2 regions of the Ramlibacter tataouinensis genome follow, and region 1 is predicted to be linked to the other one. Evidence: predicted binding sites of a transcription regulator. Region 1 holds the regulator's gene; the other holds the start of a gene.
The links. The regulator LexA, encoded in region 1, represses DNA repair genes until DNA is damaged. The targets are predictions, from matches to a motif close to ACTGTATNNNNATACAGT.

Region 1 (14,506 bases):
ACGGCTTTGCCGGCGGCATCGCCGCCCTGCCGCCCACGGCCCTGCTGCGGCACGTCGGCATCTATGGCTACCGCGCCAGCTTCCTGCGCGGGTTCCCGCGCCTGCCGCAGGCGCCGATCGAAACGGCCGAGGCACTGGAGCAGCTGCGCGCCCTGTGGCACGGCCACCGCATCGCGGTGCACATCACCAGCCGCGCGCCCGGCAGCGGGGTGGACACGCCGCAAGACCTGGCACGCGTGCGCGAGCTGTTTGACGCCGGCGGCGCGGCACGCTGAGCCGCCCGGAGGCCTCGATCCAGTAAGGGTGCGCGAAGGACCGCGTGCTATCCTTTGAACTAACGATGCGCGAAGACTGGGACGCGCCCGGCCCGCAGCGCGCGAAGACTAGCAACATCCAAGGAATTCCATGAGACTGATCTTGTTGGGAGCGCCCGGTGCAGGCAAGGGAACGCAGGCCGCGTTCATCTGCCAGAAGTACGGCATCCCGCAAATCTCCACCGGCGACATGCTGCGCGCAGCCGTCAAGGCGGGCAGCCCCCTCGGTCTGGCGGCCAAGAAAGTCATGGATTCCGGCGCCCTGGTCAGCGACGACATCATCATCGGGCTGGTGAAGGAACGCATCGCGCAGCCTGACTGCGCCAACGGCTTTCTCTTCGATGGCTTCCCCCGCACGATTCCGCAGGCCGACGCCCTGAAGGCCGCCGACGTCAAGCTCGATTACGTGCTCGAGATCGACGTGCCCTTCGAGGCCATCATCGAGCGCATGAGCGGCCGCCGCTCGCATACCGCGTCCGGACGCACCTACCACGTCAAGTTCAACCCGCCCAAAGTGCCCGGCGTGGACGACGTGACAGGCGAGCCCCTGATCCAGCGCGATGACGACAAGGAAGAGACCGTCAGGAAGCGCCTGGAGGTCTACGCGGCCCAAACGCGCCCGCTGGTGGACTACTACGCCAACTGGGCCAAGACCGATCCGGCCAAGGCACCGAAATACCGCGTGATCAGCGGCATGGGCTCGGTCGAGGACATCACGGGCCGCGCCATGCAGGCGCTCGAGAACTGAGGCTTCTCACGCCGGGCTGGACCGCAGCCCGTACGCCTTGCCGTCGACGTAAAGGTATTCGGCGCGCACCAGCGCCTCCTTTTCGTCCTTGAGCGGATACCCCAGCACCCCGATCGTCGCGCCGGACTGCACCGGCGCCAGCTTCCAGGCTTCCAGGCGGGTGAGCGGCGCCAGCTCGATGGTCCAGCGGCGATCCTGCCGCGTGGGCGCCGCGGCGCGCGCCAGCAGGGCCTTGCCATCCACCGTGGCCGACTGCGCCGGCACCTGCATGGACCCGACCTCCGCCGGTACGCGATAGCCGGCCGGCAGTTCCAGCACGAGTTCGGCGTGCGGGTTCTGCCATTTGACGGCCACCACGCGTCCCTGCAGGAACAGCGGCCGGTCCTGGTCGAAGCTGCTCCAGCCATGGTGCGCGCGCGCGGCGAACGGCAGGGCCAACGCGGCCAGCACGCAGGTACGACGCTTCATCATCATCCTTCCTTCTAGACGTAGGCAATCCATCGGCCACACGCGAGCACGGCCAGCCAGATCAGCGTGGACGCCAACAGCTGCAGGCGCGCCAGCGCGTCGCCACGGGCCAGGCTGCGGCGGCCATGGAACCACGCCGCATTGCAACCCGCCACGAGAATCAACACCATCTTCAGGGTGAATGCGCGGTTGGCCAGCAGTTCGCCCGGCTGGCTCGCGAACATCAGCAGGCCGCTGGCCGCCGCCAGCGAGAAGCCGGCAAGCGCGACCGTGAGCGCGAGGCGCGCGAGCGACTGCAGCGGCAACTGGGCGCCGCGGCCGAAGACGCGCACCTCCAGCAGCATGAGGTTGCCCATCAACAGGCCGATCCCGAAGATGTGCGCGATCTCGAGGACCGGGTAGGCCCAGGGATGGGACTGCAGTCCGGCGAACATCAGGGCATCAGCGCCAGCATCAGCTCGACACGCGCCTTCACCGGCGACAGGCTCGTGCCGGGGATCAAGTCCTTCTCGCCGGCGATCACGCCGCCCTCGGCGCAGCGGCTCGCGCGCAAGAGCGTCACGCCCTGCTTCCCGGCCTCGAGCAGCGCGTCCAGCAGTTCAGCGTGGATGGTGCCGTTGCCGGTGCCGGCGACGACCAGGCCCGCGATGCCCTGCGCTGCCAGGGCGCGGACGGTCGCGCCGCTGGCGCCGGCATGGCTCATGACGATCTCCACGCGCGGCCACGTTGGCGCCGACAGGGCCTTCTGCAGCCGAACGCGCGCCAGGTCCACGTCGCCGCCCGGCCACTCCCGCAGCAGCCGCAGCCGCCCTTCCTCGACGTAGCCGAGCGGCCCGGCATCGCCCGAGCTGAACGGGTCGAGCCGGTAGTGATGCACTTTCATCACCTCGCGCGCGCCGTGGATCACGCCCGCGCACACGGCGACCACGCCGCGCGCGCCCCCGGCTGCGGCCACCGTGACCGCATCGACGATGTTCTGAGGCCCGTCCGGGCCGAGGGCGGTGGCCGGCCGCATGGCGCAGGTGATCACCACCGGCTTGGCCGGGCACAGCACTTCCTGCAGGAAATAGGCCGTTTCCTCCAGGGTGTCGGTGCCGTGCGTGACCACGATGCCCGCGACCTCGTCCTGCGCAAGCCAGTGCGCGCAGCGCCGTGCCAGCTCGCGCCAGATGGCGAAGCTCATGTCCTTGCTGTCCACCTGGGCGACCTGCTCGCATTCGAGCGGCAGCCCGCGCAGGGCCGGGATGGCCGCCAGCAGCTGCGCCACGCCGATCTGCGCCGCCGTATAGCCGATGTTGTCGCCGGCCGCGGCGGAAGTGCCCGCCAGGGTGCCGCCGGTGCCCAGAACCACGATTTTTTTCTCGCTCACTTGCGCACTTTACGAAACTGGTTAAAAATACAGTTACTGGATATCGAAACAGGAGCCACCATGCTCGATTCGCCCAAGCTCACCGCCCGCCAGCAGCAGATCCTGGACCTGATCGAGAGCGCGATCGCTCGCACTGGCGCGCCGCCGACGCGCGCCGAGATCGCGGCTGAACTCGGCTTCAAGTCCGCCAACGCCGCCGAAGAGCATCTCCAGGCGCTGGCCCGCAAAGGCGTGATCGAACTCGTGGCCGGCACCTCGCGCGGCATCCGCCTGCGCAGCGATGCCCTTCGCTCCATCAACGAATCTCGCATCAAGCAGTTCTCCCTGCCGCTTCCCAGCCTGGCCCAACTCGCGCTGCCGCTGGTCGGGCGTGTGGCCGCAGGCTCGCCCATTCTCGCGCAGGAGCACGTGGACCAGACCTACTACGTGGAGAGCAGCCTGTTCCAGCGCCGGCCCGACTACCTGCTGAAGGTGCGCGGCATGTCGATGCGTGACGCCGGCATCATGGACGGCGACCTGCTCGCGGTACAGGCCACCAAGGACGCCAAGAACGGCCAGATCATCGTCGCGCGCCTGGGCGACGAGGTCACCGTCAAGCGCTTCCGCCGCAACAAGCACCTGATCGAACTGCACGCCGAGAACCCGGACTACCCCACCATCGTGGTGGAGCCGGGCGAACCCTTCGAGATCGAAGGCCTGGCCGTCGGCTTGATCCGCAACACCATGCTCATGTAGCACCCCGGGCCGGCCGCAGGTGGCGGGCGTATGGCGCGCACGGCGCCATCACCCTGCGGCAGCGCCCTTCTTCGCAATCCTGCCTGTGTCCAAGCTCTGGAGTCCAAGGAGATTCACATGGGAATCGCGATGTTCATGTCGAGTGGATTGCTGTCGCCATTCAAGGCCTTGTTCAGTCTTCGCAGTTGTCGTGGGGCGGGCGGTCCGGTGGCCGCCGGCAGGCGCGTGCCTGCCGGCGCGCAGCCGGGCGGCTTGCCCCACGAGTTTTCTGCAACCCCGTGCAGGCGCAAGCCGCTGCGCATCGTGCATGGCGCCACCGGCCGGCTGGTGATTTCCGGCCGCATGGCGGATGTATGCGCCGAACTCGACCGGCTGGCCGCGCTGGAAGCCGCCGCCGGCTAAGCAGCCTCGATTTTCACCAGCGACGGTCAGTGCCGCGGGCGCGGGTGGCCGGCGTAGCGAAGTAAAGGAGGAGGGACGGGCAAAGCCCGTCCCGGGGGACATGAGCGGAGCCGGCCAACCGGCGCCCGTGGCCGCCCCCAGCTACGACGTCCGATCAGGCCTTCGATCCAGCCAGATAGTCAGCCTTGCCCAGTTCCACGCCGTTGTGGCGCAGGATCGCGTAGGCGGTCGTGATGTGGAAGAACATGTTGGGCAGCACCCAGTGCTTCAAATAGGCCTCGGCCTTCATGGTGCGGGTCTTGTCGCGCCCCACCGGGAAGGTGATCTCCTTGTCTTCCGTGCCGTCCATCTTGTCGGCGGGCACCGTGGCCAGCCAGTCCAGTGTCTTCTGGATTCTCGCCTTCAGCTCCGGAAAGCTCGCCTCGTTGTCTTCGTAGCGCGGCGCCTCGATGCCGGCGATCCGCGCCGCGCCGTTCTTCGGCCCGTCGCACGCGATCTGGATCTGCCGGGCGAAGGGCAGCATGTCGGGCGCGAGCCGGTACTGCAGCAACACCGTGGGGTCGAACTTGCGCGCTTCCGCGTGGGCCGCACCCTTGTCGAGGATGTGGGCCAGGTTCTCGAGTGCGGTCCGGAAGATCGGCAGGCTCGCGGAAGACATGGAAATCGTCATCAAAGGCTCCTTGGCGTAACAGTGCGAAAGCGCGGATGCTAAGGCGCTTTTCATCTCCGCGCTGAAGCCGGGTCACTCTGCAGGCGCCGCCAGCACGCTTGCGGGGCCAAGGCACAATCTCGCCATGAACATCGTGATCCTCGACGACTATCAGGACGCCGTGCGCAAGCTCAGGTGCGCGTCCAAGCTCGAAGACTACCCGGCGAAGGTCTACACCAACACGGTCAAGGGCATCGGGCAGCTGTCGGTGCGGCTGCGTGACGCCGAGGTCATCGTGCTCATTCGCGAACGCACGCAAATCACGCGCCAGCTGCTGGAGAAGCTCCCGCGCCTGCGCCTGATCGCGCAGACCGGACGCGTCGGCGCGCACGTCGACGTGCAAGCCTGCACCGAGCGCGGCATCTCGGTGGCCGAGGGCGTGGGCTCGCCGGTGGCGCCGGCCGAACTCACCTGGGCCCTCATCATGGCGGCGATGCGCAGGCTGCCGCAGTACATCGCCACGCTCAAGCACGGCGGCTGGCAGCAGTCGGGCATGAAGTCCGCATCGATGCCGGCCAACTTCGGGCTCGGCATGGTGCTGCGCGGACGCACGCTGGGCGTCTGGGGCTACGGCAAGATCGGCCAGCTGGTGGCTGGCTATGGCAAGGCCTTCGGGATGCGCGTGCTGGTCGGGGGCAGCCAGTCCTCGCGCGAGCGCGCCGTCAGCGACGGCTTCCAGGCGGTCGGCCGCGAGGAGCTGTTCCAGGAAAGCGACGTACTCAGCCTGCACCTGCGCCTGTCCGAGGAAACCACGGGCATCGTCACGCTCGAGGACCTGAGCCGGATGAAACCGACTTCGCTGCTGGTCAACACCTCGCGCGCCGAGCTGATCGAGCAGGACGCGCTGATCGCGGGCCTGAACCGCGGCCGCCCCGGCATGGCGGCGGTCGACGTGTTCGAGAGCGAGCCGATCCTGCAGGGACACGCCCTGCTGCGCCTGGAAAACTGCATCTGCACGCCGCACATCGGCTACGTCGAGCTGGACAGCTACGAGCTCTACTTCGGCGCCGCCTTCGACAACGTCGTCAATTTCATCCGCGGTACGCCGACCAACATCGTGAATCCCGGCGCGCTTCAAGTCAGGCGCTGAGAGCCACCTTTGCCGTCCACCACCTCGACCGCCGGCGCGCCCGCCGCGACGACCGCCCTCCCCGCCGTCCTGTGGCCGCTGCTGTTCGGCAACTTCGTCATCGGCACCGGCGTGATGGTGGTGCCCGGCACGCTCAATGACATCAGCAGTTCGCTGGACATCTCGGCCGCGACGGCTGGGCAACTGATCTCGGCGGCTGCGCTGCTGATGTGCCTCGGTGCGCCCCTGCTTGCCGCAGTCGTTGCAGGCTGGGACCGCCGGCGCCTGCTCGCGCTGAGCATGGTCTGGTACGGCTTGATGCACTTGGCGTGCACGGCCTCGACCACATTCGCGGCGCTTCTGCCGCTGCGAGTTGTCACCATGCTCTCGCCCGCCATCTTCACGCCGCAGGCGGCTGCCTGCGTGGGCCTGCTGGTGCCCGAGCAGCAGCGCGGCCGGGCAATCACCTTTGTCTTCCTGGGCTGGTCGGTCGCCTCCGTGCTCGGCATGCCAATCGGGGCCTTCGTTGGCGGCACCCTGGGTTGGCGCAGTGCCTTTGCCCTGGTGGGCATCATGAGCCTGGCCAGTGCCTGGTGGGTGTGGCGCGCCATGCCCGATGGCGTGAAGCCGCCCGCGCTGTCCGCAGCGGCGTGGGCGAAGACCCTCCGCTCACCGGCCCTGATGCTCTGCGTGCTGGTCACGGTGCTATATGCCGCCGGGCAGTTCGTGCTGTTCTCGTATTTCGCGCCCTACTACAAGCACAAGATCGGGATCACACCGGGTGAGCTGAGCCTGCTTTTCCTGTGGTTCGGCGCATTCGGCTTCATCGGCAACATGCTGATGTCGCGCAACATCGACCGGGTCGGCGCGTCGCGCTCCGTCATGATCGGTGTGGGCCTGATGTCGGTGAGCCTGCTCGCGTGGCCGCTGGGTACCAGCATGGTGCTGGCGGCGCTCATCTCCATCCCCTGGGCACTGGGGTGCTTCTCTTCCAATTCCGCCCAGCAAGCGCGGCTGGTGGCGATTGCGCCGGCTCTGGCCTCCGCATCGATCGCGCTGAACAGCTCGGCCATGTACGCGGGCCAGGCGCTGGGCGCCGGCGCCGGCGGCTGGATGATCTCGCGCGGCGGCATGGACGACCTGCACTGGGTGGGCTTCGCAGTCCTGGTGCTCGCCATGGCGGTGAGCGCCTGGGCCACAAGCTTCGCCCGCCCACATCGCGCCTGATCGGCGTCCCTGGCGCAGCGCTCCCCGATAATCGGGCGCATGACCTTGACATACAAGACCGTGGGCGTCGTGGGCGCAGGCGCCATGGGCCGCGGTATCGCCCAGATCGCGGCGCAGGCCGGCAGCACCGTGCGCCTGTACGACACCCAGCCCGAAGCCGTCGCCAAGGCGGCGGCGGAGCTCGCTTCGCAATGGGACCGCCTGCAGGAAAAGGGCCGGATGGACGAAGCCGCCGTGCGCGGATGCAAGGACAGGCTCAAACCCGCGGGCGCGCTGCAGGACCTGGCCGACTGCGAGATGGTGGTCGAAGCCATCGTCGAGCGGCTCGACGTGAAGAAGTCCGTCTTCGGGCAGCTCGAGGACATCACCGGCGGCAAGGCGGTCCTGGTCACCAACACCTCGTCGCTTTCGGTCACCGCGATCGCCGCCGGGCTGAAGCACCCGCAGCGATTTGCCGGCTATCACTTCTTCAATCCGGTGCCGTTGATGAAAGTGGTCGAAGTCATCGCCGGGCTGAAGACCGACCCGCAGGTCTGCGCCCAGCTGGCGGCCTATGCGCGCGACATGGGCCACACCCCGGTGCAGGCCCAGGACACGCCCGGCTTCATCGTCAACCACGCCGGCCGCGGCTACGGCACCGAGGCACTGCGCATCGCCGGTGAAGGCGTCGCCGACTTCGCGACCATCGACCGCATCCTCCGCGACCAGGTCGGCTTCAAGCTGGGGCCGTTCGAACTGCTGGACCTCACGGCGCTGGATGTCTCGCATCCGGTGATGGAGTCGATCTACCACCAGTACTACGACGAGCCGCGCTACCGACCGCACGTGATCACCGCGCAGCGGCTGGCCGGCGGCGTCGTGGGCCGCAAGGTCGGCGAAGGCTTCTACAAGTACGCAGACGGCAAGCCGCAGCTGCCGCCCGAGCCCGCTGTGCCGAAGGTCGACGAGCTGCCGCCGGTGTGGGTGTCCACGCGCGCGGCCCGTCGCCCGGAGCTGTACCAGTTGCTGAAGGACCTGGGCGCCAAGGTCGAAACCGGCCAGTCGCCCTCGATGAACGCGCTGACCCTGGTCGCGCCGTTGGGATTCGACGTGACCACCGTTGCGGTGGTCGAACGGCTCGACCCGGCGCGCACCGTGGGCATCGACCTGCTGGTGGAGGACGCCGCCACCAAGCGCCGGGTGCTGGCCACCAACCCCGCCACCCGGGCCGACATGCGCGATGCCGCGCACGCGCTGTTCGCGCGTGACGGCAAGGCGGTGAGCGTGATCCGCGACTCGGGCGGCTTCGTCACGCAGCGTGTGGTCGCCACCATCGCCAACATCGCCAGCGACATCTGCCAGCAGCGCATCTGCAGTCCCAAGGACCTGGAAACCGCGGTGACACTGGGCCTGGGCTACCCGCTGGGGCCCCTGGCCATGGGCGACCGCTGGGGCCCGGCCAACATCCTGGAAGTGCTGTTCAACCTGCAGACCGTGTATGGCGATCCACGCTACCGTCCCAGCCCCTGGCTGCGGCGGCGCGGCGCGATCGGCCTGTCGCTCCTGCACGAAGAAGACTAAGAAAAACCTCAGCCATGACCGCCGAACTCAAGAGCACCAGCCAGGGCCGCACCATGGTGCTGGCCATCTCCAACCCGGAGCATCGCAACGCGCTGGGCCCCGAGATGTACGCGGCGGGGGTGGAGGCACTGAACGTGGCCGAATCGAACCCGGAGGTGCGCAGCGTCGTGATCACCGGCGAGGGTTCCATGTTCTGCGCCGGCGGCAACCTGAACCGGCTGCAGGCCAACCGGCGCGAACCGCCCGAGGTGCAGGCGCAGAGCATCGAAAACCTGCACAACTGGATCGAGGCCATCCGCACCTTTCCCAAGCCGGTGATCGCGGCGGTCGAGGGTGCGGCGGCCGGCGCGGGATTTTCGCTGTGCCTGGCGTGCGACTTAATCGTGGCCGCAGAGGACGCGGTATTCGTCATGGCCTACAGCAGCGTCGGCCTGTCACCCGACGGCGGCGCGAGCTGGCAGCTCGCGCGCGCCCTGCCCCGCCCGCTGGTCAGCGAACTGCTCATGAACGCCGAGCGGATCGGCGCCGCGCGACTGCATGCGCTGGGCCTGGTCAACCGCGTCACGGCCCCCGGCGGCGCCCTGGACGAGGCGCTGGCGCTGGCCGAGAAGCTGAACGACCGCGCTCCCAACGCGCTGGCGAGCATCAAGGAACTCATGAACGAGGCGCCCGAGGCCAGCCTCAACCGCCACCTCGCCAGCGAACGCGACCATTTCGTGAAGAACCTGCATCACGCCAACGCCGGCATCGGCATCGCGGCTTTCCTGGCCAAAGAGAAGCCGCGCTTCAAGTAAGGCGGTTCACAGCCGTCCGGCGGCCAACGGTCGCGCACGGGACTTCCCCCGTTGTTGGGGCAGGTCCCGGACGCGACAATCCACTCACGCCCAGTCACGCATTGGACAGACCATGGACGAGCCCATTCTTACCATTGACGAAAGAGAGGCGATCAATTCCGGTCGCTGGTTTTCGTCACTATCACCCTCCCTGCGCCACGACATCCTGCGATGCGCCTACGTCAAACGTTACAAGGACGGCGAGCTGATCTGCGCGCGCGGCGACTCGGCCGACGCATGGAGCGCGGTGGCGCGCGGCGCGGTGCGGGTGAGCTCGACCTCGATCACCGGCAAGCAGGTGACTTTCACCTATGTGGAGCCGGGCATCTGGTTCGGCGACATCGCGATCTTCGACGGCGACCGGCGCACCCACGATGCGTTCGCACATGGCGACACGACCCTGCTGTCGGTCTCGCGTGCGGACCTCAAGAAAATCATGGCGCAGCACCTGGAGCTGTACGACGCGCTGCTGAAGCTGCAGGCGCGCCGTATCCGGCAACTGTTCGGCCTGGTCGAGGACCTCAACACCCTGCCCCTGCGGGCCCGGCTGGCCAAGCAGCTGACGCACCTGGTGCGCAGCTACGGCGTACCCTCGCTTTCGGACGCGGGCGAAGTGCGCATCGGGCTGCAGCTCGCGCAGGAGGAACTGGCGCAACTGCTCGGCGCTTCGCGCCAGCGCGTGAACCAGGAACTCAAGGCCATGGAACGCGAGGAAGTGATCCGCATCGAGCCCGGCGGGCTGGTGGTGCGCAACCGCGACGCCCTCATGCGCATCATTGACTCCGAGAAGTAAGGCAGTACCAGACCATGAGCGAATTCGATCACTTCGTCGGCACGCGGCCCGTCACCGACAAGCACGCGTTCGACACCGTCGCGCTGGCCGCCTGGCTGGAACAGCACCTTGAGGGTTTCCAGGGGCCCCTCACGGTGGAGATGTTCAAGGGCGGGCAGTCCAACCCGACCTACAAACTGGTCACGCCCTCGCGCAGCTGGGTCATGCGGGCCAAGCCGGGTCCGGTGGCCAAGCTGCTGCCCTCGGCCCATGCCATCGAGCGTGAGTTCGCGGTGATGAGCGGGCTGGCCGGGACCGGCGTTCCGGTGCCGCGCATGCACTGCCTGTGCGAGGACGAATCCGTGATCGGCCGCGCCTTCTATGTCATGGAGTTCATGCAGGGCCGCGTGCTCTGGGATCAGGCGCTGCCGGGCATGACGCAGCAGCAACGCGGCGAGATCTACGACGAGATGAATCGCGTGATCTCGGCCCTGCACACCGTGAAGTTCGCCGAACGCGGGCTCGCCGGCTACGGCAAGCCGGGCAACTATTTCGAGCGCCAGATCGGTCGCTGGAGCAAGCAGTACAAGGCCTCGGCCGATGGCGCCGGACCGATGTCGCAGCCCATCCCGGAGATGGAGCAGTTGGTCGAGTGGCTGCCGCAACACATCCCGGCCGCCGCGCGCGACGAGAGCAAGGTCTCCATCGTGCACGGCGACTTCCGCCTCGACAACCTGATGTTCCACCCCACCGAGCCGCGCGTGATCGCCGTGCTCGACTGGGAGCTGTCCACGCTGGGCCACCCGCTGGCGGACTTCAGCTATCACTGCATGGCCTGGCACATCCCGCACGGGTCGTTTCGCGGCATCGGCGGCCTGGACCTGCCGGGGCTGGGCATCCCGCCCGAACACGACTACATCCGCCGCTACTGCGAGCGCACCGGCCTGGCAACTCCCGAGTCGCTGAAAGCGGACTGGAACTTCTACCTGGCCTACAACATGTTCCGCATCGCCGCGATCCTGCAGGGCATCGCCAAGCGCGTCGAGGCGGGCACCGCATCCAGCGCGCAGGCCGCAGCTTCGGGCGCGAGCGCACGACCGATGGCGGCGCTGGCCTGGCAGTTCGCTCAGCGAGCCTAGTCACTCAAAGACGAGCCTAATCACCCCAAGGAAATACGATGGACTTCGACTACTCCCCCAAGACCCGTGAACTCCAAGCAAAGCTGGGCAAGTTCATGGAGGACTACATCTACCCCGCGGAGCAGGAGTACGAAGCCGAACTGCAGGCCAACACCGAAGCAGGCAAGCGCTGGAGCGCGTTGCAGACCATCGAGAAGCTCAAGCCCAAGGCGCAGGCCGCGGGCCTGTGGAACCTGTTCCTGCCCGTGGACAGCGCCGCCGCCTCCGGCTATGCGGGCGCGGGCCTGACCAACCAGGAGTACGCGCCGCTGGCCGAAATCATGGGCAAGGTGCCGTGGTCCAGCGAGGTGTTCAACTGCTCGGCGCCCGACACCGGCAACATGGAAACCATCGCGCGCTACGGCTCGGAAGAGATCAAGGCGCGCTGGCTCAAGCCCCTGCTGGAAGGCAAGATCCGCTCGGCCTTCGCCATGACCGAGCCGGAGGTCGCCTCCTCCGACGCCACCAACATCTGCACGCGCATCGAGCGCCAGGGCAACGATTACGTGATCAACGGCCACAAGTGGTGGATCTCCGGCGCCGCGGATCCGCGCTGCGCGGTGTTCATCACCATGGGCAAGACCGACCCGGATGCGCCCAAGCACTCACAGCAGAGCATGATCGTGGTGCCGGCCGACACGCCCGGCATCCGCATCGTGCGGCCCCTCACGGTGTTCGGCTACGACGATGCGCCTCACGGCCACGTCGAGATGTTCTTCGAGAACGTGCGCGTGCCGGCCGACAACATCCTGCTGGGCGAAGGCCGCGGCTTCGAGATCGCGCAGGGGCGCCTTGGGCCCGGACGGATCCACCACTGCATGCGCCTGATCGGGCTGGCCGAGCGCTCGCTCGAGCTGATGTGCCGCCGCTCGCTGTCGCGCGTCGCCTTCGGCAAGACCATTGCCCAGCAGACCGTGACGCAGGAGCGCATCGCCGAGGCTCGCTGCAAGATCGACATGGCGCGCCTGCTCACGCTCAAGGCCGCCTGGATGATGGACGTCGCCGGCAACAAGGCGGCCAAGACCGAGATCGCGATGATCAAGGTGGTGGCGCCCAGCATGGCCTGCCAGGTGATCGACTGGGCCATCCAGGCCCACGGCGGCGGCGGCGTCAGCGGCGACTTCCCGCTGGCCTCGGCCTATGCCGGCGCGCGCACGCTGCGCTTCGCCGACGGTCCGGACGAAGTGCACCGCAACGCGATCGCCAAGTGGGAGCTGGGCAAGTACGGCGCTTACGGCAAGAGCGCCGACGTGCCGGTCACGCGCGGGGCCTGAGGCAACGCGGGGGACAAGGTCCCGCGATCCGCGAGGGCCTTGTTCAGCGTTGCCTGAAGGCCTCCAGCGCCGCCGCGCAGGCGTTCGTGAAAATCTGCGCGGCGTGCTGCAGCGTGGCGAGGTCGGCTGGCGTGTACTCCATGCGCAGGTAGACCTTGCCGTTGAGCAGCAGCAGGATGAACGGCACTTCAGCCGACGGCGACGGGTCGGGCCAGTTCAGGATGAGATCGCCCATCGTGCGGTCGACCCAGGTCTGCGCGTGATCACGCCGGTCGGTCAACACCGACACCCGCGCCCAGAAGTCGGCCGGCAGACTGTCCCAACCCACCTCGTCGTACATGGCCAGCCAGCGCATCTCTTCCGGCAGCACCGCGTCGGCGGAGGTCTGCAGCTGATCCGTATAGATCTGGTAGGCGCGCTTTTCGAGCGCCTCCTTCAGCGGCCGGTTGATCACCAGCACCGCGACCTGCTCGTCCACGCCGAGTTCGGCGCGGGCCCGCACTTCCTGCCCCAGGATGTAGTTGCGCGAGGGCCTGCCCAGCTGCATGCGCCACGGCTTGCCGGCGACCTTGCCTTCGAGCGCCATGCCCTGGCCGGTGCTGTCCAGCGAGAAACCGAAGCCCTGGGTGGCCGCCCATTCCGACACCGGCCCGGCCAGCCGCGAACTCGGCCCTTCGGTGGGCTCGGCCGGTTCGGCTTCTCGGCTGAAGGCTTTCTTGATTCGGTCGAACATGCGCGGCGGACGTTCCCGTAAAGTACCCATTATTAGCTCAACTGGAAGTACCACGCCATGATCGACGTCTTTTCGTGGGCCACGCCCAACGGCCACAAGATCCACATCATGCTGGAGGAGTGCGGCCTGCCCTATCGCGCGATTCCGGTGAATATCGGCGCGGGCGACCAGTTCGCGCCGGACTTCCTGGCCATCAGCCCGAACAACAAGATTCCCGCCATCACCGATCCCGAAGGCCCGGATGGCAAGCCGATCTCGCTGTTCGAGTCCGGTGCGATCCTGGTCTACCTGGCCGGCAAGACTGGCAAGTTCCTGCCGGCCCGCGACCGCGCCCGCTACGAGGTGCTGCAATGGCTGATGTTCCAGATGGGGACGGTGGGTCCCATGCTGGGCCAGACGAATCACTTCCGGCAGTACGCGAAGGAAAAGATCCCGTACGCGATCGAGCGTTACAGCAACGAGGCCCGGCGCATCTACGGCGTCATCGACAAGCGGCTCTCGCACAGCGAGTGGCTGGGCTGCAGCGAGTATTCGATCGCCGACATCGCGACCTTCCCCTGGCTGCGCAGCTGGCAGAACCAGGGCATCGTGCTGGACGAGCATCCCCACCTGAAGGCCTGGTTCGAGAAGATCGCCGCGCGGCCGGCGGTGCAGCGGGCGGTGACGGTGCTGGCCGGCCTGCGCAAGCCGCTGATGGACGACAAGGCGCGCGAAGTCCTGTTCGGCAAGACGCAGTACGAGAAGCACTGAGGCGCTGGCTCACCCACCCTGGCCGCGGATCCACAAGGCGAGCATCAGCACCCCGAGGGCGGCGACCCAGGCCCCTGACATGCGACGCGCCAGTGCGCTTGCGCCCGACAGCCGCGCGGGCATGGCGATTCGCCCGGCCAGGATCATGACGAACGCCAACAGGAGCAGCAGCAAGGCCGCCCCAAGCCCCTCCTCCCAGCTGGCCGTCTGCATCTTGCCGCTGATGCCGGCAGCAGCGCCGCCCAGCACCAGCACCGCCCATGCGGCCCAGCCGCGCCAGCGCAAACCAGCCGCCGTCCCGGCGCCGAGGACGAGCGATACGCCGGCAGCGATTGCGTCAGCCGGCAGCGGCCTCTGCACCCAGC
Region 2 (14,506 bases), 450 kb from region 1:
TTCCGCTGACATCGACAGCCCCCGCCCCGTCGGCCAGCGTTGCGGCGGCGCCCACCGGCGTGGAATACGGCCAGGTGACCCGCATCGAATCCATCGCCGGCGCCACCACCCGCAGCGGACCCAGCATCCCGGGCGCCATCATTGGCGCGGTCGCCGGCGGCGTGGTCGGCAACCAGATCGGTTCCGGCAAGGGGCAGACGGCCGCCACGGTGCTGGGCGCGGCCGGCGGCGCTGCCGTGGGCAGTCAGGTCGGGCGCAGCACCACGCCGGCCCAGCCCACGTATCGGGTGACTGTCCAGACGCAAAGCGGGGCAGTGCGCTACTATGACGTGCCCGCCACCAACGACCTGCGAGTGGGCGACCGCGTGCAGGTCGAGAATGGCGTGATCTACCGCAGCTAAGACAGCGAGGCCACCATGCCAGCCAAGATTCGCGTCCTGCCGCGGGCCTGTGCCGCCGCGCTTGCCGCGAGCTTGGCCGCCTGCGCAGTGCCGCCCGACCCCTACGGGCCGAACAACTATCCGGCGTCGCCTTTGTCGACGACCAATCCCTACGGGACCAACCCGCCTGCGGGGGCGTACGGCACTGCACCGGCGCCGACCGCCACCGTCGTCGAATTCGGCCGCATCACCAACGTGGCGATGGTCAGCAACGGGCAGCCGGTCGTCACCGGCAACGACCCAGTCGGCACCATCATCGGCGGCATCGTGGGCGGTGTCCTGGGCAACCAGATCGGCAGTGGCGGCGGCAAGGGCGCGGCCACGGTGCTGGGCGCCATCGGCGGAGCAGCCGTCGGCAGCCACATGGCCGGCGGCAACCGCGTCTACAACACCGGCGGCCCGGTGTACCGGATCTGGGTGCAGACCGATTCCGGCGCGATGCGCACCTTCGACGTCAGCGCCACCGGCAACCTGCGCGCCGGCGACCGCGTGCGGATCGAGAACGGCCTGATCTACCTCGCCGGCTAGGGCGGCGCACCAGGCCCTGGTCAGCCGATCTTGAAGAAGCCGGTGCCGGCCGAGCCGCGGCCGACCTCTTCCTCGGTCGCCTCGCGCACGCCCTCGACCTTCAGGTGCAGCCGGATGGCGATGCCCGCCAGCGGGTGGTTGCCGTCCAGCACCACGTGCTCGGGATAGATTTCCGTGACGGTGTAGAGAGCGTCGGCCGGCGCGGCGGGATTGGCGCCCGCCGGCAGACCGTCGAAGGTCATGCCTTCCTCGAGTTCCGCCGGGAACAGCTGGCGCGGCTCGAGGAACACGAGCTGCTCGTCGTACTCGCCGAAGGCGTCCTCCGGCTCCAGGTGCAGGTCGAGCCGGTCGCCGGCCCCGTGGCCTTGCAGGGCCTCCTCGATCTTGGCGAGCAGGTCCTCGCCGCCGACCAGGAATTCCACCGGTTCCGTCAACTCGTCCAGCACCTCGCCCAATGTGTCCTTCAGCACCCAGGTCAGGGCGACCACGCACTGCGGCGTGACTTGCGCGTTTTCCATAGGAGAATTGTCGCAGTTCCCATGGACATCGCACACGCTTCGCCGCTGCTGGGCGGCCTCTCCCCGCAACAATTCATGCGCCGCCACTGGCAGAAGAAACCGCTGCTGGTGCGCGGGGCCGTGCCCGGCATGCGGCCCCTGCTGTCGCGCAGCGAGCTGTTCGCGCTGGCCGCCGCCGACCATGTCGAATCGCGGCTGGTGTCGCAATCGCGCGGCCAGTGGCGCATGCGCCGCGGTCCCTTCGCGCGGCGCGCGCTGCCGCCCCTGTCGCAAGCGAAATGGACCTTGCTGGTACAGGGGCTGGACCTGCACCACGATGCGGCCCACGCCCTGCTGCAGCGCTTCAGCTTCGCGCCGCAGGCGCGGCTGGACGACCTGATGGTGAGCTACGCCACCGACGGCGGCGGCGTCGGCCCGCACTATGACTCCTACGACGTGTTCCTGCTGCAGGCGCAGGGCCGCCGGCGCTGGCGCATCGGTCCCTGCAAGGACATGACACTGCGCGAGGACGTGCCGGTCAAGATCCTGTCGAACTTCGAGCCCGAGGAGGAACATGTGCTCGAGCCCGGCGACATGCTGTACCTGCCGCCGCGCTGGGCGCACGACGGCATCGCCGAGGGCGAGTGCCAGACCTACTCGATCGGCTTTCGCACGCCCAATCGCGGCGAACTGGCGCGCGATCTGCTGCAGCGCATTGCCGACGATGCGCCCGACATCGCCGGCGAATCGCTCTACTGGGACCCTTCCCAGCCGGCCACCGATGCGCCCGGCGAAGTGCCCGCGCCGTTGCTGGCGTTCGCGCAGGCCGCCCTGCATTCGGCGCTGGCCGACCGCGACGTGCTGGCCCGCGCGCTGGGCGAGTACATCACCGAGCCCAAGGCCAACGTCTGGTTCGAGCCGCGCGAGGAGGAGCCGGACCTCGCGGGCGCGCTGGTGCTGGACCGGCGCACGCGCATGATGTACGACCGCCGGCATGTGTTCATCAACGGCGAGAGCCTGCGCGCGGCGGGTCGCGATGCGACCCTGATGCGTGCGCTGGCCGACCGGCGCGCGCTCAGCGCGGCCCAGGTCGCCAAGGCCAGCGACCAGGCGCTGGAGGTCCTGGCCTCATGGTGCGAGGCCGGATGGCTGCATCCGCGGGAGGAGGTGGGGCCATGAGCCAACAGCAACAGGGCGAAGCCCTGCCTGAAGGCCGCTTCGCCGGGCGCGAGGCGTTCCGACAGGGAGTGCGCGATGCGCTGGCCTGTGCCGCGCGCGAGGGCTGGCCCGAGCTCATCCTGTCCGACGCCAGCTTCCAGGACTGGCCGCTGGGTGAGCGCGAGGTGGCGCAGTCACTGCAGGACTGGTCGCGCGCCGGCCGTCGCTGCATCCTGCTGGCCTGCCGCTATGACGAGGTGATTCGCCAGCACGCGCGCTTCGTCACCTGGCGCCAGGCCTGGTCGCACGTCATCGAAGCCCGCGGCTGCCGCTCGGCCGATCCGCTGGGGTTCCCGAGCGCCATCTGGAGCCCACAGTGGGTGCTGCAGCGCCTGGATGTGGAGCGCAGCAATGGCGTGTGCGGCAGCGAAACGCGGCGGCGCCTGCTCTTGCGCGAGCTGCTGGATGAGTGGCTGCTGAAGAGCTCGCCGGCCTTTCCGGCGGTGACGCTGGGGCTTTGACCGGACAGGTCCCAATGCCGCGCTAGGGGATTTCCTGCATATAATCGCAGGCTGAACGCAAGAGCTCGAGTCCTTGCGCTCGGTCAACGCAGCCAAACGACGGCTCTTGACAGTTTCCGGAAATTGTTTGCATCTCCCTAAAAGGAACCCGAAATGAAGAAATCGCTCGTCCTGGCGACCCTGATTGCCGCCGCCGCCCTCGCCGCTTGTGGCAAGAAGGAAGAGCCGGCGCCCGCGCCCGCTCCCGCCCCGGCTGCTGCTCCCGCCGCTGCCCCCGCCGCCACGGCTTCGGCCCCCGCTGCCGACGCTTCCGCTGGCGCCGCTTCCGCTGCCGCCGCTGCTGCCGCTGGCGCTGCCACCCCGGCCGCTTCCGCTGCCTCGGCTGCCGCTTCGGCCACCAAGTAATCGGATCTCCGATTCAGCAAAAAGCCGCCTTCGGGCGGCTTTTTGTTTTTGCCGCGGGGGCTAGCCTGCGGTGGGGTGTCTAGGGGGGCAGCACCTGCGCGAATCTCTTGAACCGTTCGCAGCCAGGCTGCAACCCATGTTCGGGTCGGGCGTTGCAGCCCGCGACTCATCTGCCACCTCACCGGAAGATCCGACATGAACTTCAAGTCCAGCTCCACCCCCCGCACTTCCCTCGCGTTTGCGGCCTTCGCGGCCTCGCTCATCTCGCTTGCAGGTCCCGCCGCTGCCGAAGCAAATTGTCCGCAAGGGGCGACCTGCAAGTGCGTCCCCACCACGTTTACCAAGTGCACCGTGGACGCGAAGGGCAATCAAACCTGCACCCAATCGAAGGGGGAAGTGTGTACTGTTGTGTCTGGTCCCGGGTCCGGGAAGCCGGCCCTCGCGCAGTCAACGCTCAGCCCCTCATTCCCGCTGCTGCGACGCTGATTTCCGCCCGTCGAGCCCGTGTCGACGGCAGGGTCACTCCAGTCCTGCCGGCGCGGGCGAACGCGTGCGCAGCTGCTGACCCCATGAGGGAGCGCGCCGGAGCTCGCCCGGCCTCTGGTCCTAGGCCTCGAGCCAGCCGCAGCCACTGGGGCCGTCGGCCACGGCGATGTCCGCGGGGTCGCAGCCCATCGCGGCCGCCAGTGCTTCACGCGCCAGGTCGGGGCGGTTGTTCTGTTCGGACAGGTGCGCCGCGACCACCTGCTTCAGGCCGGAGGTCCGCAGGGCGCGCGCGATGTCTGCCGCGGCTTCATTGTCCAAGTGCCCCCAGTCGCCGCCGATGCGGCGCTTGAGGAAGGCCGGGTAGCTGGAGGCTGCGAGCAGGCCGCCATCGTGGTTGCATTCGAGCAGCAGGGTGGCGCAGCCGGCGAGCTGCTCCAGCACATGGGCACTGGCGTGGCCGAGGTCGGTGAGCAGGCCCAGCCGCGTGGCGCCGTCGCCGCAACTCAGTTGCAAGGGCTCGCGCGCATCGTGCGGCACGGTGAAGGGACGCACTTCCATCGCCCCCACGACGAGCGGCACGCCGTCGGCCACCAGCCGCAGCAGGCCGCCCAGGTCGGGCTGCCCGATGGCCGCATAAGTGCCATGGCTCATGTACACCGGAATGTTCTGGCGCAGGGCAAACTGGCGCGCGCAGCCGATGTGGTCGGCGTGCTCGTGGGTGATGAACAGGGCATCGACCTGCGCGGCCGTCAGGCCCGCCTGGAGCAGGCGCTTGTCCAGCTGCCGGATGCCCAGCCCGCAGTCGACCAGCAAGTGCGTGACCTGCGCGCCCTCGCGCGCCTGGACCACCGTGGCGTTGCCAGTGCTGCCGCTGCCAAGGCTCTTGCATCGAATCATGGAGCCATCAAAGGACGAGGGGCGCCGCAGCGCCCCTCGTTATCCCTTGCTTATTTCAGGTCGTCGGCGATGACCTTGCAGATGCGCTGCGCCGTGGCGGAGGATTCGGGCGCGCCGCTCTGGTTCAGCACCGACACCGTGGTCTTCTCGCCTTCGCTCTTGAGCGCGATGCGGTACTTGATCGGCGGATTGGTCTTCTCGGAGCTGAAGAGCTTGGCGATGATCCCCGGCTCCTTGTTGGCGGTGGGCTCGACGTAGCGCACGAAATACGTGCCCTGGGTGCGGTCGCGGTCTTCCACCGTGAAGCCGGTGCGGTCGAGCGCGAGGCCGACGCGGCGCCAGGCGCGGTCAAACCCTTCGTCGATCTGCACCACCGGGGCGCCGGCGACATCGGCCACGCGCGAGCTGGGCTTGGCGGGCGCCGCGGCCACCAGCGACTTGGCCTGCTCGGGCGGCGTGCCCAGCTTGACCATCAGGCGGCGCAGGAATTCGGCTTCCAGTTCGGGATCGGCCGGGCGCGGCTGCCACACCGTCTGGTCCTTTTCGCGATTGGCGTACACCTCGATCATGCCGCGGTGGCTGAGGTAGATCTCGGTGCCGCCGCTGGCGGTGCGCTCCAGCCGGGTGCGGAATTTGTCGCGCTCGGACGTGGAGTACACCGAGTCGATCAGCTTGCCCAGGGTGTTGCGGATGAAGTCCTGCGGAATCTTGGCGCGGTTCTCGGCCCAGTCGGTCTCCATGATGCCGAGGTTGGACTGGTCCAGCGTGAGCAGGAAGCCGCTTTCCAGCCAGAAGTCGCGCACCGGGCCCCACACCTGGTCGGCGGGACGGGTCACCACCAGCCAGCGCTTCTGGCCGTCGCGCTCGACGCGTACGTCACCCAGGGTCGTGGCGGCAGTCGGCATGTCCGGCGCGGCCTGGCCGACCTGGAAGGCGCTGGCCGTCACGGTGCCGCCGGGCACCTGGTAGCGCGAATCCTTCGACAGCTGCGTCAGGTCGGGCGGGACATCGAGCGGGGCGCCCTTGCCGGCGCTCTTGTAGTCGATCTTGTCGCCATCGAGCACAGAACAGGCCGACAGCATGAGGACTGCGGCCAGGGCCAGCACGCCGGATTTTGCTTGGAGCTTCACTTGATCCCCTTCGGATTTTGTATGTTTCGTTTTCAGGCGAGCAGGCCGCTCGCGCGCAGCGCCGCCTCGACGACGCCTTCATTCGGCTCGGACAGTGGCGTCATCGGCAGGCGCAGGGCCGGTCCGCACAGGCCCAGGCGCGCCATCGCCCACTTGAGCGGAATCGGGTTGGCCTCGACGAACAGGTGACGGTGCACCGGCATCAGCTTGCGCTGGATCTCCATCGCGCCGCGCGCGTCGCCGGCGATCGCCAGCTTGCACAACTGCGCCATCAGGCGCGGCGCGATGTTGGCGGTGACGCTCACATTGCCCTGGCCGCCGCACAGCATCAGCGCCACGGCAGTGGGGTCGTCGCCGGAATACACGGCGAAGCCGCGGGGCAGGTCGCGGATCAGCCACTGCGCGCGCTCGATGTTGCCGGTGGCTTCCTTGATGCCGACGATGCCGGGCACCTGGGCCAGGCGCAGCACGGTTTCGTGCTGCATATCGGCCACCGTGCGGCCGGGCACGTTGTACAGCACGGTGGGCAGCTCAGGCACGGCTTCGGCGATGGCCTTGAAGTGCCGGTAGATGCCTTCCTGCGTCGGCTTGTTGTAATAGGGCACGACCTGCAACTGGCAGTCGGCGCCCACGGCCTTGGCATATTTCGCCAGCTCGATCGCCTCGGCGGTGGAATTGGCGCCGGTGCCGGCCATGATGGGCACGCGGCCGCGTGCCTGTTCGACCGACACGCGGATGATCTCGTGGTGCTCCTCGACGTCCACCGTGGGCGACTCGCCCGTGGTCCCGACCACGCCGATGCAAGCCGTGCCCTCGGCGATATGCCAATCGACTAGCTTGCGCAGGGTGGGGTAGTCCACGCTGCCGTCTTCGTGCATCGGGGTGGCCAGCGCCACGATGCTGCCTGTAATCGGTGTCATGTCGGGTTTCGTTGGGAAACAGTAATTCTAACGATTGGGTCAAGCTGCCTCGAGCGCATGCCGGGCTGGCGCAGCGGTGGGCTGCGCACGCACGGCGGCGATGCGCTGGACGAAGCGATCCGGCCCCTGGAGGAAACCGTCCTCGTAGGCGACCACACGCAGCGCTTCGCAGGCGCGCAGCAGTTCGCCGGGGGCAAGCAGGAAGTCCGGTCGAGACGGTTTGCCGACCGTCTCGTTGCCGGCAGCGAAAGTTTCGTAGATCAGTACGCCGCCCGGGCCAATACAGCCGAGGATGGCAGGCAAAAGCGGACGCCAGAGGTAATTTGTCACCACGACGCCCGCAAAACTGCGGCCGGAAAACGGCCAGGGGCCGTTCTCGATGTCGGCCACCAGCGTTTCGCCCAGGCCCTGCGCATGCGCCAGTGAAGCGGCGTCGCGGTCCACGCCGGTGACCGGGTGGCCCCGCTGCGCGAAGTGACGCAGGTGCCGACCCTGGCCGCAGGCCACGTCGAGCACGGCGCCGCCCGCGGGCACCAGGTGGGCCCAGCGCCGGACCCAGTTCGAGGGGATCTGCGAGTCGTGCATTAATCGGGCCGGACCTCGTCCTTGAGCGCGGCCAGCGCCATGTTCTCGACCAGCCCCGGCGCCAGCAGCTTCATGAAGCGCCCGAGCCGGCCGCGGGCGGTCATGACCACCTCGCGCTGCCGGCGGTTCATGCCGGCGATCGCCAGGCGCGCGCATTCCTCCGCGCTCATGGCGGCTTCTTCCTTCAGGCCGCTGGTGCCGGCCGGCTCACCGCGCGCGTTGTAGCCGCGGCGGCGCGTCTCTGTCGCCACCACCCCGGGATAGACCGTGGTCACGGCCACGCCCGCGGGCTTGAGCTCGATGCGCAAGGCTTCGAAGAAGCCGGCCAGCGCAAACTTGGTGGCGCTGTAGGCGGTGCGCCCCGGCACGCCCACCAGCCCTGCCAGCGAGGACACCGCCACGACCTGCCCGCGGCTGGCCTTCAGCTGCGGCAGCGCGGCGTGCGTGCACCACACGGCGCCCCACAGGTTCACCTTCATCAGGTCTTCGTACCAGTGCAGGTCCTGGGCGCGCACGTCGCCGAACAGGGCATGCGCCGACATCCCGGCGTTGTTGATCAGGACGTCGATGCGGCCGTAGGCCTGCACCGCCTTGTCGATCAGCGCCCGGCACTGCGCCTCCTGCGCCACGTCGGTCATGACGGCCAGGGCCTGGGCGCCGGCCTGCCGGCACAGCGCGGCGACCGCCTCCAGCTTGCCGCCGTTGCGCGCGGCCAGAACCAGCGCCGCGTCCTTGCCGTGGGCGCGCGCGAGCTGGCGGGCGATCTCGGCGCCGATGCCATCCGACGCGCCGGTGATGACGAAAACTTTCATGCCGATATTGTCGCGGCAGACCGGCGCCTGCGAACCGTGAACGAGCCGGATGTCTCGCCCTGGGAATCTAGTTGAAGCAGGCCCAGAACAGTTCGCTGAGTGTGACCATCAGCTGCGGCTGCGTGTAGAGGGCAAACACTGCCGCGAGCGCCGCGGCGGCGGCGCTCCATCCCAGCCACTTCTTCGCGCTCGCCGCCATGGTCAGGCCGGTTGCGGCGCGCCGCGCGGGATCGGCGCTTCGCGCACCGGCAGGTTCACCAGCGCGGCGAAGATGCCCAGCGCGATGGCCAGGTACCAGACGATGTCGTAGCTGCCGGTGCGGTCGTACAGCAGGCCCCCGAGCCACACGCCGAGGAAGGAGCCGATCTGGTGGCTGAAGAACACAAAGCCGCCCAGCATGGACAGGTGCGCCACGCCGAAGATCTGCGCTACCGTCGCGTTGGTGGGCGGCACGGTGGACAGCCACAGCAGCCCCATGACGCTGGCGAACACGTACACCGAGGCCGGCGTGAGCGGCGCCCACAGGAACAGCGCGATCGCCAGCGCGCGGCCGAGATAGATGGTGGCCAGGATCTTGCGCTTGGCCAGCTTCTGGCCCAGCGTGCCCGCAAGGTAGGTGCCGAAGATGTTGAACAGGCCGATCAGCGCCAGCGCGTAGCTGGCCACCTGCGGCGAGAGGCCCTTGTCCCGGAGGTAGCTGGGCATGTGCACGCCGATAAAGACCACCTGGAAGCCGCAGACGAAGTAGCCGGCCATCAGCAGCTGGAAGCTCGGGTAGCGGAAGGCCTCGCGCAGGGCTTGGCCGATCGTCTGCTCGCGGTGCCGGTGCGGCGCGCTGGCGTGGAAGCCGGGCTCGCGCAGTCCGTAGGCCAGCGGTCCGATCAGCAGGGCGAACACCGCCAGGATCAGCAGGGCGTGCTGCCAGCCGAAGCCGGCGATCAGGAAGCCCTCGACCGGCACCATCAGGAACTGGCCGAACGAACCGGCTGCCGCGGCCATGCCCATCGCCCAGGACCGCCGGTTGGCATCGACCTGCCGCCCGATGACGCCGTAGATCACGGCATAGGTGGTGCCGGCCTGGGCCGCGCCCAGCAGCACGCCGGCGGTGAGCGCGAACAGCTGGGGCGTCGGCGACAGCGCCATGCCCGCCAGCCCGAGGGCGTACAGCACGCCGCCGGTGACCAGTACGCGGAAGGCGCCGAAACGGTCGGCAGCCATGCCGGCAAAGATGCCGAAGCAGCCCCAGGCCAGGTTCTGGATGGCGATGGCGAAGGCGAAGGTCTCGCGGCTCCACCCTTGGGCCTGGGTGATGGGCTGCAGCCACAACCCGAAACCGTGGCGGATGCCCATGGAAAGCGTGACGACGGCGGCGCCACAAGCGAGCACCTGGGCCATGGAAAGTCTTTGCTGCATGGCAGCGAATCTAGCCGGATGGGCAATTCGTCCTCTCGTGAAGGGTCTCCGGGGATGATCCGTGTCTGTATAAACATACAGCCGGAAACTCCAGCGCGACTACAATCCCCGTCCCATGGCAGTCAAACCCGACACCGGTTACTCCGAAGGCTCGATCCGGGTGCTCAAGGGCCTGGAGCCCGTGAAGCAGCGGCCCGGCATGTACACCCGCACCGACAACCCGCTGCATGTGATCCAGGAAGTCCTGGACAACGCGGCGGACGAAGCGCTGGCCGGCTTCGGCAAGCGCATCAAGACCACCCTGCACAGCGACGGTTCCGTCAGCATCGAGGACGACGGCCGGGGCATTCCCTTCGGGCTGCATCCCGAGGAGAAGGCGCCGGTGATCGAACTGGTCTACACCCGGCTGCACGCCGGCGGCAAGTTCGACAAGGGCAAGGGCGGTGCCTACAGCTTCTCCGGCGGCCTGCACGGCGTGGGCGTGTCGGTGACCAACGCGCTGGCCAAGCGCCTGGAGGTCAGCACGCATCGCGAAGGGCAGGTGGCCCACATCGTGTTCTCCGGCGGCGACGTGATCGAGCAGCTGCACCTGCGCAAGCTGCAGGAGGGCGAGCGCCGCCAGGGCACCACCGTGCGCGTGTGGCCCGATCCCAAGTACTTCGAATCCCACGCCCTGCCCATGACCGAGCTGGCGCACCTGCTGCGCAGCAAGGCGGTGCTGATGCCCGGCGTCACCGTGTCGCTGGTCAACGAGAAGGCCAGGGACACCCAGAGCTGGCAGTACAAGGGCGGCCTGCGCGACTACCTGATGCAGACTTTGACGGCCGACCCCGTCATCCCGCTGTTCGAGGGCGAGGGATACGCGCAAAACAACGACAACTTCGCCGAAGGCGAGGGCGCGCAGTGGTGCGTGGCCTTCACCGAGGATGGCCAGCCGGTGCGCGAGAGCTACGTCAACCTGATTCCCACCAGCGCCGGCGGCACCCACGAAAGCGGCCTGCGCGACGGCCTGTTCAATGCCGTGAAGAGCTTCGTGGACCTGCACTCGCTGCTGCCCAAGGGGGTGAAGCTGCTGCCCGAAGACGTGTTCGCGCGCGCCTCCTACGTGCTGTCGGCCAAGGTGCTGGACCCGCAGTTCCAGGGCCAGATCAAGGAGCGCCTGAATTCGCGCGATGCGGTGCGCCTGGTGTCCAGCTTCGTGCGGCCGGCGCTGGAGCTGTGGCTCAACCAGCACGTGGAGTACGGCAAGAAGCTCGCCGAGCTGGCGATCAAGGCCGCGCAGTCGCGCCAGAAGGCGGGGCAGAAGGTTGAAAAACGCAAGGGCTCGGGCGTGGCCGTGCTGCCGGGCAAGCTGACCGACTGCGAAAGCCGCGACCTCTCGCACAACGAGGTGTTCCTGGTCGAGGGCGACTCCGCCGGCGGCAGCGCCAAGATGGGCCGCGACAAGGAATGCCAGGCGATCCTGCCGCTGCGCGGCAAGGTGCTCAACACCTGGGAGGTGGAGCGCGACCGCCTGTTCGCCAACACCGAGATCCACGACATCGCGGTGGCCATCGGCGTCGATCCGCACGGGCCGAACGACAACCCGGACTTGTCCAACCTGCGCTACGGCAAGATCTGCATCCTGTCCGATGCCGACGTGGACGGCTCGCACATCCAGGTGCTGCTGCTCACGCTGTTCTTCCGTCATTTCCCCAAGCTCATCGACGCGGGCAATGTGTACATCGCGCGGCCGCCGCTGTTCCGGGTCGATGCGCCGGCGCGCGGCAAGAAGCCGCCCTCCAAGACCTACGCGTTGGACGAAGGCGAGCTCACCGCCATCCTCGACAAGCTGCGCAAGGAGGGCGTGCGCGAAGGCGCCTGGAGCATCAGCCGCTTCAAGGGCCTGGGCGAGATGAGCGCCGAGCAGCTGTGGGAAACCACGCTCAACCCCGACACCCGCCGGCTGCTGCCGGTGCAGCTGGGCAAGCTCGATTTCCTGGCCACCGAGAGCCTGATCACCAAGCTCATGGGCAAAGGCGAAGCGGCGGCCCGCCGCGAGCTGATGGAACTCCACGGCGATGCCGTGGAAGTGGACATCTAGAGGGATATCCGCTTCTCAAGATGACCATCGCCAACTTCGCCGCCAGCACGCCTGACCGTACCAACGCGCGGGTGCGCCTGCGCCCGACCATGAGCAGCGACCTGGACTACGTGGTCTCGCTCGAGCAGTCGGCGGAGAACCTGGCCTTCATCACGCCCTGGGAGCGCACGCAGCACGAGGCGGCGATCCGCTTCCCGGATTTCCGCCACTTCATCGTCGAAGGCGGCCCCGACCTGTCGGCCGTCGGCTTCCTGATCCTGATCGGCTGCCGCAGCCCGCAGCAGTCGATCGAGCTCAAGCGCATGGTGATCCAGGCCAAGGGCTCGGGCTTCGGCCGCGCGGCCCTGCGCATGGCCAAGAAGATCGCCTTCGACGACCTCAAGGCCCACCGCTTCTGGCTCGACGTGAAGAAGCGCAACACCCGCGCCAAGGCGCTCTACGACAGCGAAGGCTTCGTGTTCGAAGGCGAGCTGCGCGAAGCGGTGAAGACCGACGGCGGATTCGAGTCGCTGATCGTCATGTCGATGCTGCGCCAGGAGTTCAGCGGGCGGCGCGAGTTGGGGCTGGAGCTGAAAGCGTGAATCCACTGGCTTCGTGCCTCGTCGCCGCGGGCCTGGCCCTGGTGCTGGCAGCTCCGGTGCGCGCCGAGGTCTGGGGCTATGTGGACGAGAAGGGGGTGCCGCATTTCGCCTCCGAGAAGCTCGACCAGCGCTACGAGCTGTTCTTTCGCGGCGGCGAGGATCCGCCCGGCCGCGCCAGCACGCCGCGTGCCGTGGCGGTGCCCACCGCGCCGCCCAAGCTGCTGGCCTACTTCGAGGTGGCGCCCGGCTACAAGCAGGTGCAGCACCACTTGCGCGCCGCCTCGCGCGCGCACGGCGTGGACTACGAGCTGCTGAAGGCGCTGATCGCCACCGAATCGGGCTTCGATGCCCAGGCGGTGTCGCCCAAGGGCGCGGTGGGGCTGATGCAGATCATGCCGGCTACCGCCCAGCGCTGGGGCGTGAGCGGCGATGCGAAGACACCGGTTGAAAAGAAGCTCGCCGACCCGGCCGTCAACATCCGGACCGGCACGCGGTACCTGCGCTACCTGATCGACCTCTATCCGGGCCAGCTCGACCTGGCGCTGGCCGCCTACAACGCCGGCGAGGGCGCGGTGATGCGCGCCGGCCGGCAGGTGCCCAATTACCGCGAGACCCAGAACTACGTGAAGACCGTGCTGCAGCTTTACGCCATGCTCAAGCCGCCGGCCGCGCTGGCCACGGGCCGGGTGCGCGTGGAATTCGCTGCGGCGCCTTCGCCGTCGGAACTCGACACCCTCAGTGATTGACAAGGCGCCTCCATACCGCGCCATGCCCGCGACCGGCGGGCGCAGGTGATTGCCAAGACATCTCATGGAACAAGACCTCCTTTCTTTCGACAACGCCGGCGGCGGCGACGACAGTCCCGACCTCGCGTCCTATGCGCAGCGCGCCTACCTCGAGTACGCGCTGTCGGTGGTCAAGGGCCGCGCGCTGCCCGACGTGTGCGACGGCCAGAAGCCGGTGCAGCGCCGGATCCTCTACTCGATGGCCCGCATGGGCCTGGGCTACAGCGGGACGGCTGGGGCGCGGCCGGTCAAGAGCGCGCGCGTGGTCGGTGACGTGCTCGGCCGCTTCCATCCGCACGGCGACCAGGCCGCCTACGACGCGCTGGTGCGCATGGCGCAGGACTTCTCGCAGCGCTATCCGCTGATCGACGGCCACGGCAACTTCGGCAGCCGCGATGGCGACGGCGCGGCGGCGATGCGCTACACCGAGGCGCGGCTGGCGCGCATCAGCAACCTGCTGCTCGACGAGATCGACGAGGGCACGGTTGATTTCGTCGCCAACTACGACGGCAGCACGCAGGAGCCGCGCCAGCTGCCGGCGCGCCTGCCGTTCACGCTGCTCAATGGCGCCAGCGGCATCGCGGTGGGCCTGGCCACCGAGATCCCCAGCCACAACCTGCGAGAAGTGGCCGACGCCTGCATCGCTTTCATCAAGAACGCGCGGCTTACTGACGAAGAACTGCTGGAGCTGATCCCCGGACCGGACTTCCCCGGCGGCGGACAGATCATCAGCGCCGCCTCCGACATCGCCGAGGCCTATCGCACCGGCCGCGGCTCGCTCAAGGTGCGCGCGCGCTGGAAGATCGAGGAGCTCGCGCGCGGCCAGTGGCAGCTGGTGGTGAACGAGCTGCCGCCCGGCGTGAGCGCGCAGAAGGTGCTGGAGGAGATCGAGGAACTCACCAACCCCAAGGTCAAGGCCGGCAAGAAGGCGCTGACGCAGGAGCAGGTGCAGCTGAAGCAGACCGTGCTGGCGGTGGTCGATGCGGTGCGCGATGAATCCAGCAAGGATGCGGCGGTGCGCGTGGTGTTCGAGCCCAAGACCAGCCGCATCGAGCAGGGCGACCTGATCGGCACGCTGCTGGCCCACACCAGCCTGGAAACGTCCGCGCCGATCAACCTGACCTCGATCGGCCTGGACGGCAAGCCGGTGCAGAAGTCGCTGCGCCAGATGATCAGCGAATGGATCGAGTTCCGCCACCAGACCATCGAGCGGCGCTCGCGCCATCGCCTGGACAAGGTGCTGGACCGCATCCACATCCTCGAAG

Region 2: UC35_RS02160 (DNA topoisomerase IV subunit B) is a predicted target of LexA. The motif match lies at 9,857-9,874, and genes of this name have one in related genera.

The regions. Positions count from the first base shown of each region.
Region 1 covers NZ_CP010951.1:5,759-20,264, forward strand. Annotated here, with positions in the region: gene kdsB (3-deoxy-manno-octulosonate cytidylyltransferase) at 1-275, shown strand, start outside; gene adk (adenylate kinase) at 406-1,062, shown strand; gene UC35_RS00050 (DUF6152 family protein) at 1,069-1,530, opposite strand; gene UC35_RS00055 (hypothetical protein) at 1,545-1,964, opposite strand; gene UC35_RS00060 (asparaginase) at 1,964-2,899, opposite strand; gene lexA (transcriptional repressor LexA) at 2,960-3,634, shown strand; gene UC35_RS00070 (hypothetical protein) at 3,752-4,036, shown strand; gene UC35_RS00075 (DUF1993 family protein) at 4,191-4,706, opposite strand; gene UC35_RS00080 (D-2-hydroxyacid dehydrogenase family protein) at 4,831-5,835, shown strand; gene UC35_RS00085 (MFS transporter) at 5,845-7,041, shown strand; gene UC35_RS00090 (3-hydroxyacyl-CoA dehydrogenase) at 7,081-8,601, shown strand; gene UC35_RS00095 (oxepin-CoA hydrolase, alternative type) at 8,616-9,395, shown strand; gene UC35_RS00100 (Crp/Fnr family transcriptional regulator) at 9,508-10,227, shown strand; gene UC35_RS00105 (phosphotransferase) at 10,242-11,345, shown strand; gene UC35_RS00110 (acyl-CoA dehydrogenase family protein) at 11,384-12,658, shown strand; gene UC35_RS00115 (hypothetical protein) at 12,702-13,391, opposite strand; gene UC35_RS00120 (glutathione binding-like protein) at 13,449-14,141, shown strand; gene UC35_RS00125 (hypothetical protein) at 14,151-14,506, opposite strand, start outside.
Region 2 covers NZ_CP010951.1:454,177-468,682, reverse strand. Annotated here, with positions in the region: gene UC35_RS02215 (glycine zipper 2TM domain-containing protein) at 1-401, shown strand, start outside; gene UC35_RS02210 (glycine zipper 2TM domain-containing protein) at 417-968, shown strand; gene UC35_RS02205 (FKBP-type peptidyl-prolyl cis-trans isomerase) at 989-1,486, opposite strand; gene UC35_RS02200 (cupin domain-containing protein) at 1,508-2,644, shown strand; gene UC35_RS02195 (hypothetical protein) at 2,641-3,144, shown strand; gene UC35_RS22885 (hypothetical protein) at 3,298-3,549, shown strand; gene UC35_RS02190 (MBL fold metallo-hydrolase) at 4,156-4,932, opposite strand; gene bamC (outer membrane protein assembly factor BamC) at 4,983-6,062, opposite strand; gene dapA (4-hydroxy-tetrahydrodipicolinate synthase) at 6,095-6,982, opposite strand; gene UC35_RS02175 (class I SAM-dependent methyltransferase) at 7,022-7,567, opposite strand; gene UC35_RS02170 (SDR family oxidoreductase) at 7,567-8,379, opposite strand; gene UC35_RS24360 (hypothetical protein) at 8,447-8,578, opposite strand; gene UC35_RS02165 (MFS transporter) at 8,581-9,792, opposite strand; gene UC35_RS02160 (DNA topoisomerase IV subunit B) at 9,908-11,875, shown strand; gene UC35_RS02155 (GNAT family N-acetyltransferase) at 11,896-12,456, shown strand; gene UC35_RS02150 (lytic transglycosylase domain-containing protein) at 12,453-13,202, shown strand; gene parC (DNA topoisomerase IV subunit A) at 13,267-14,506, shown strand, end outside.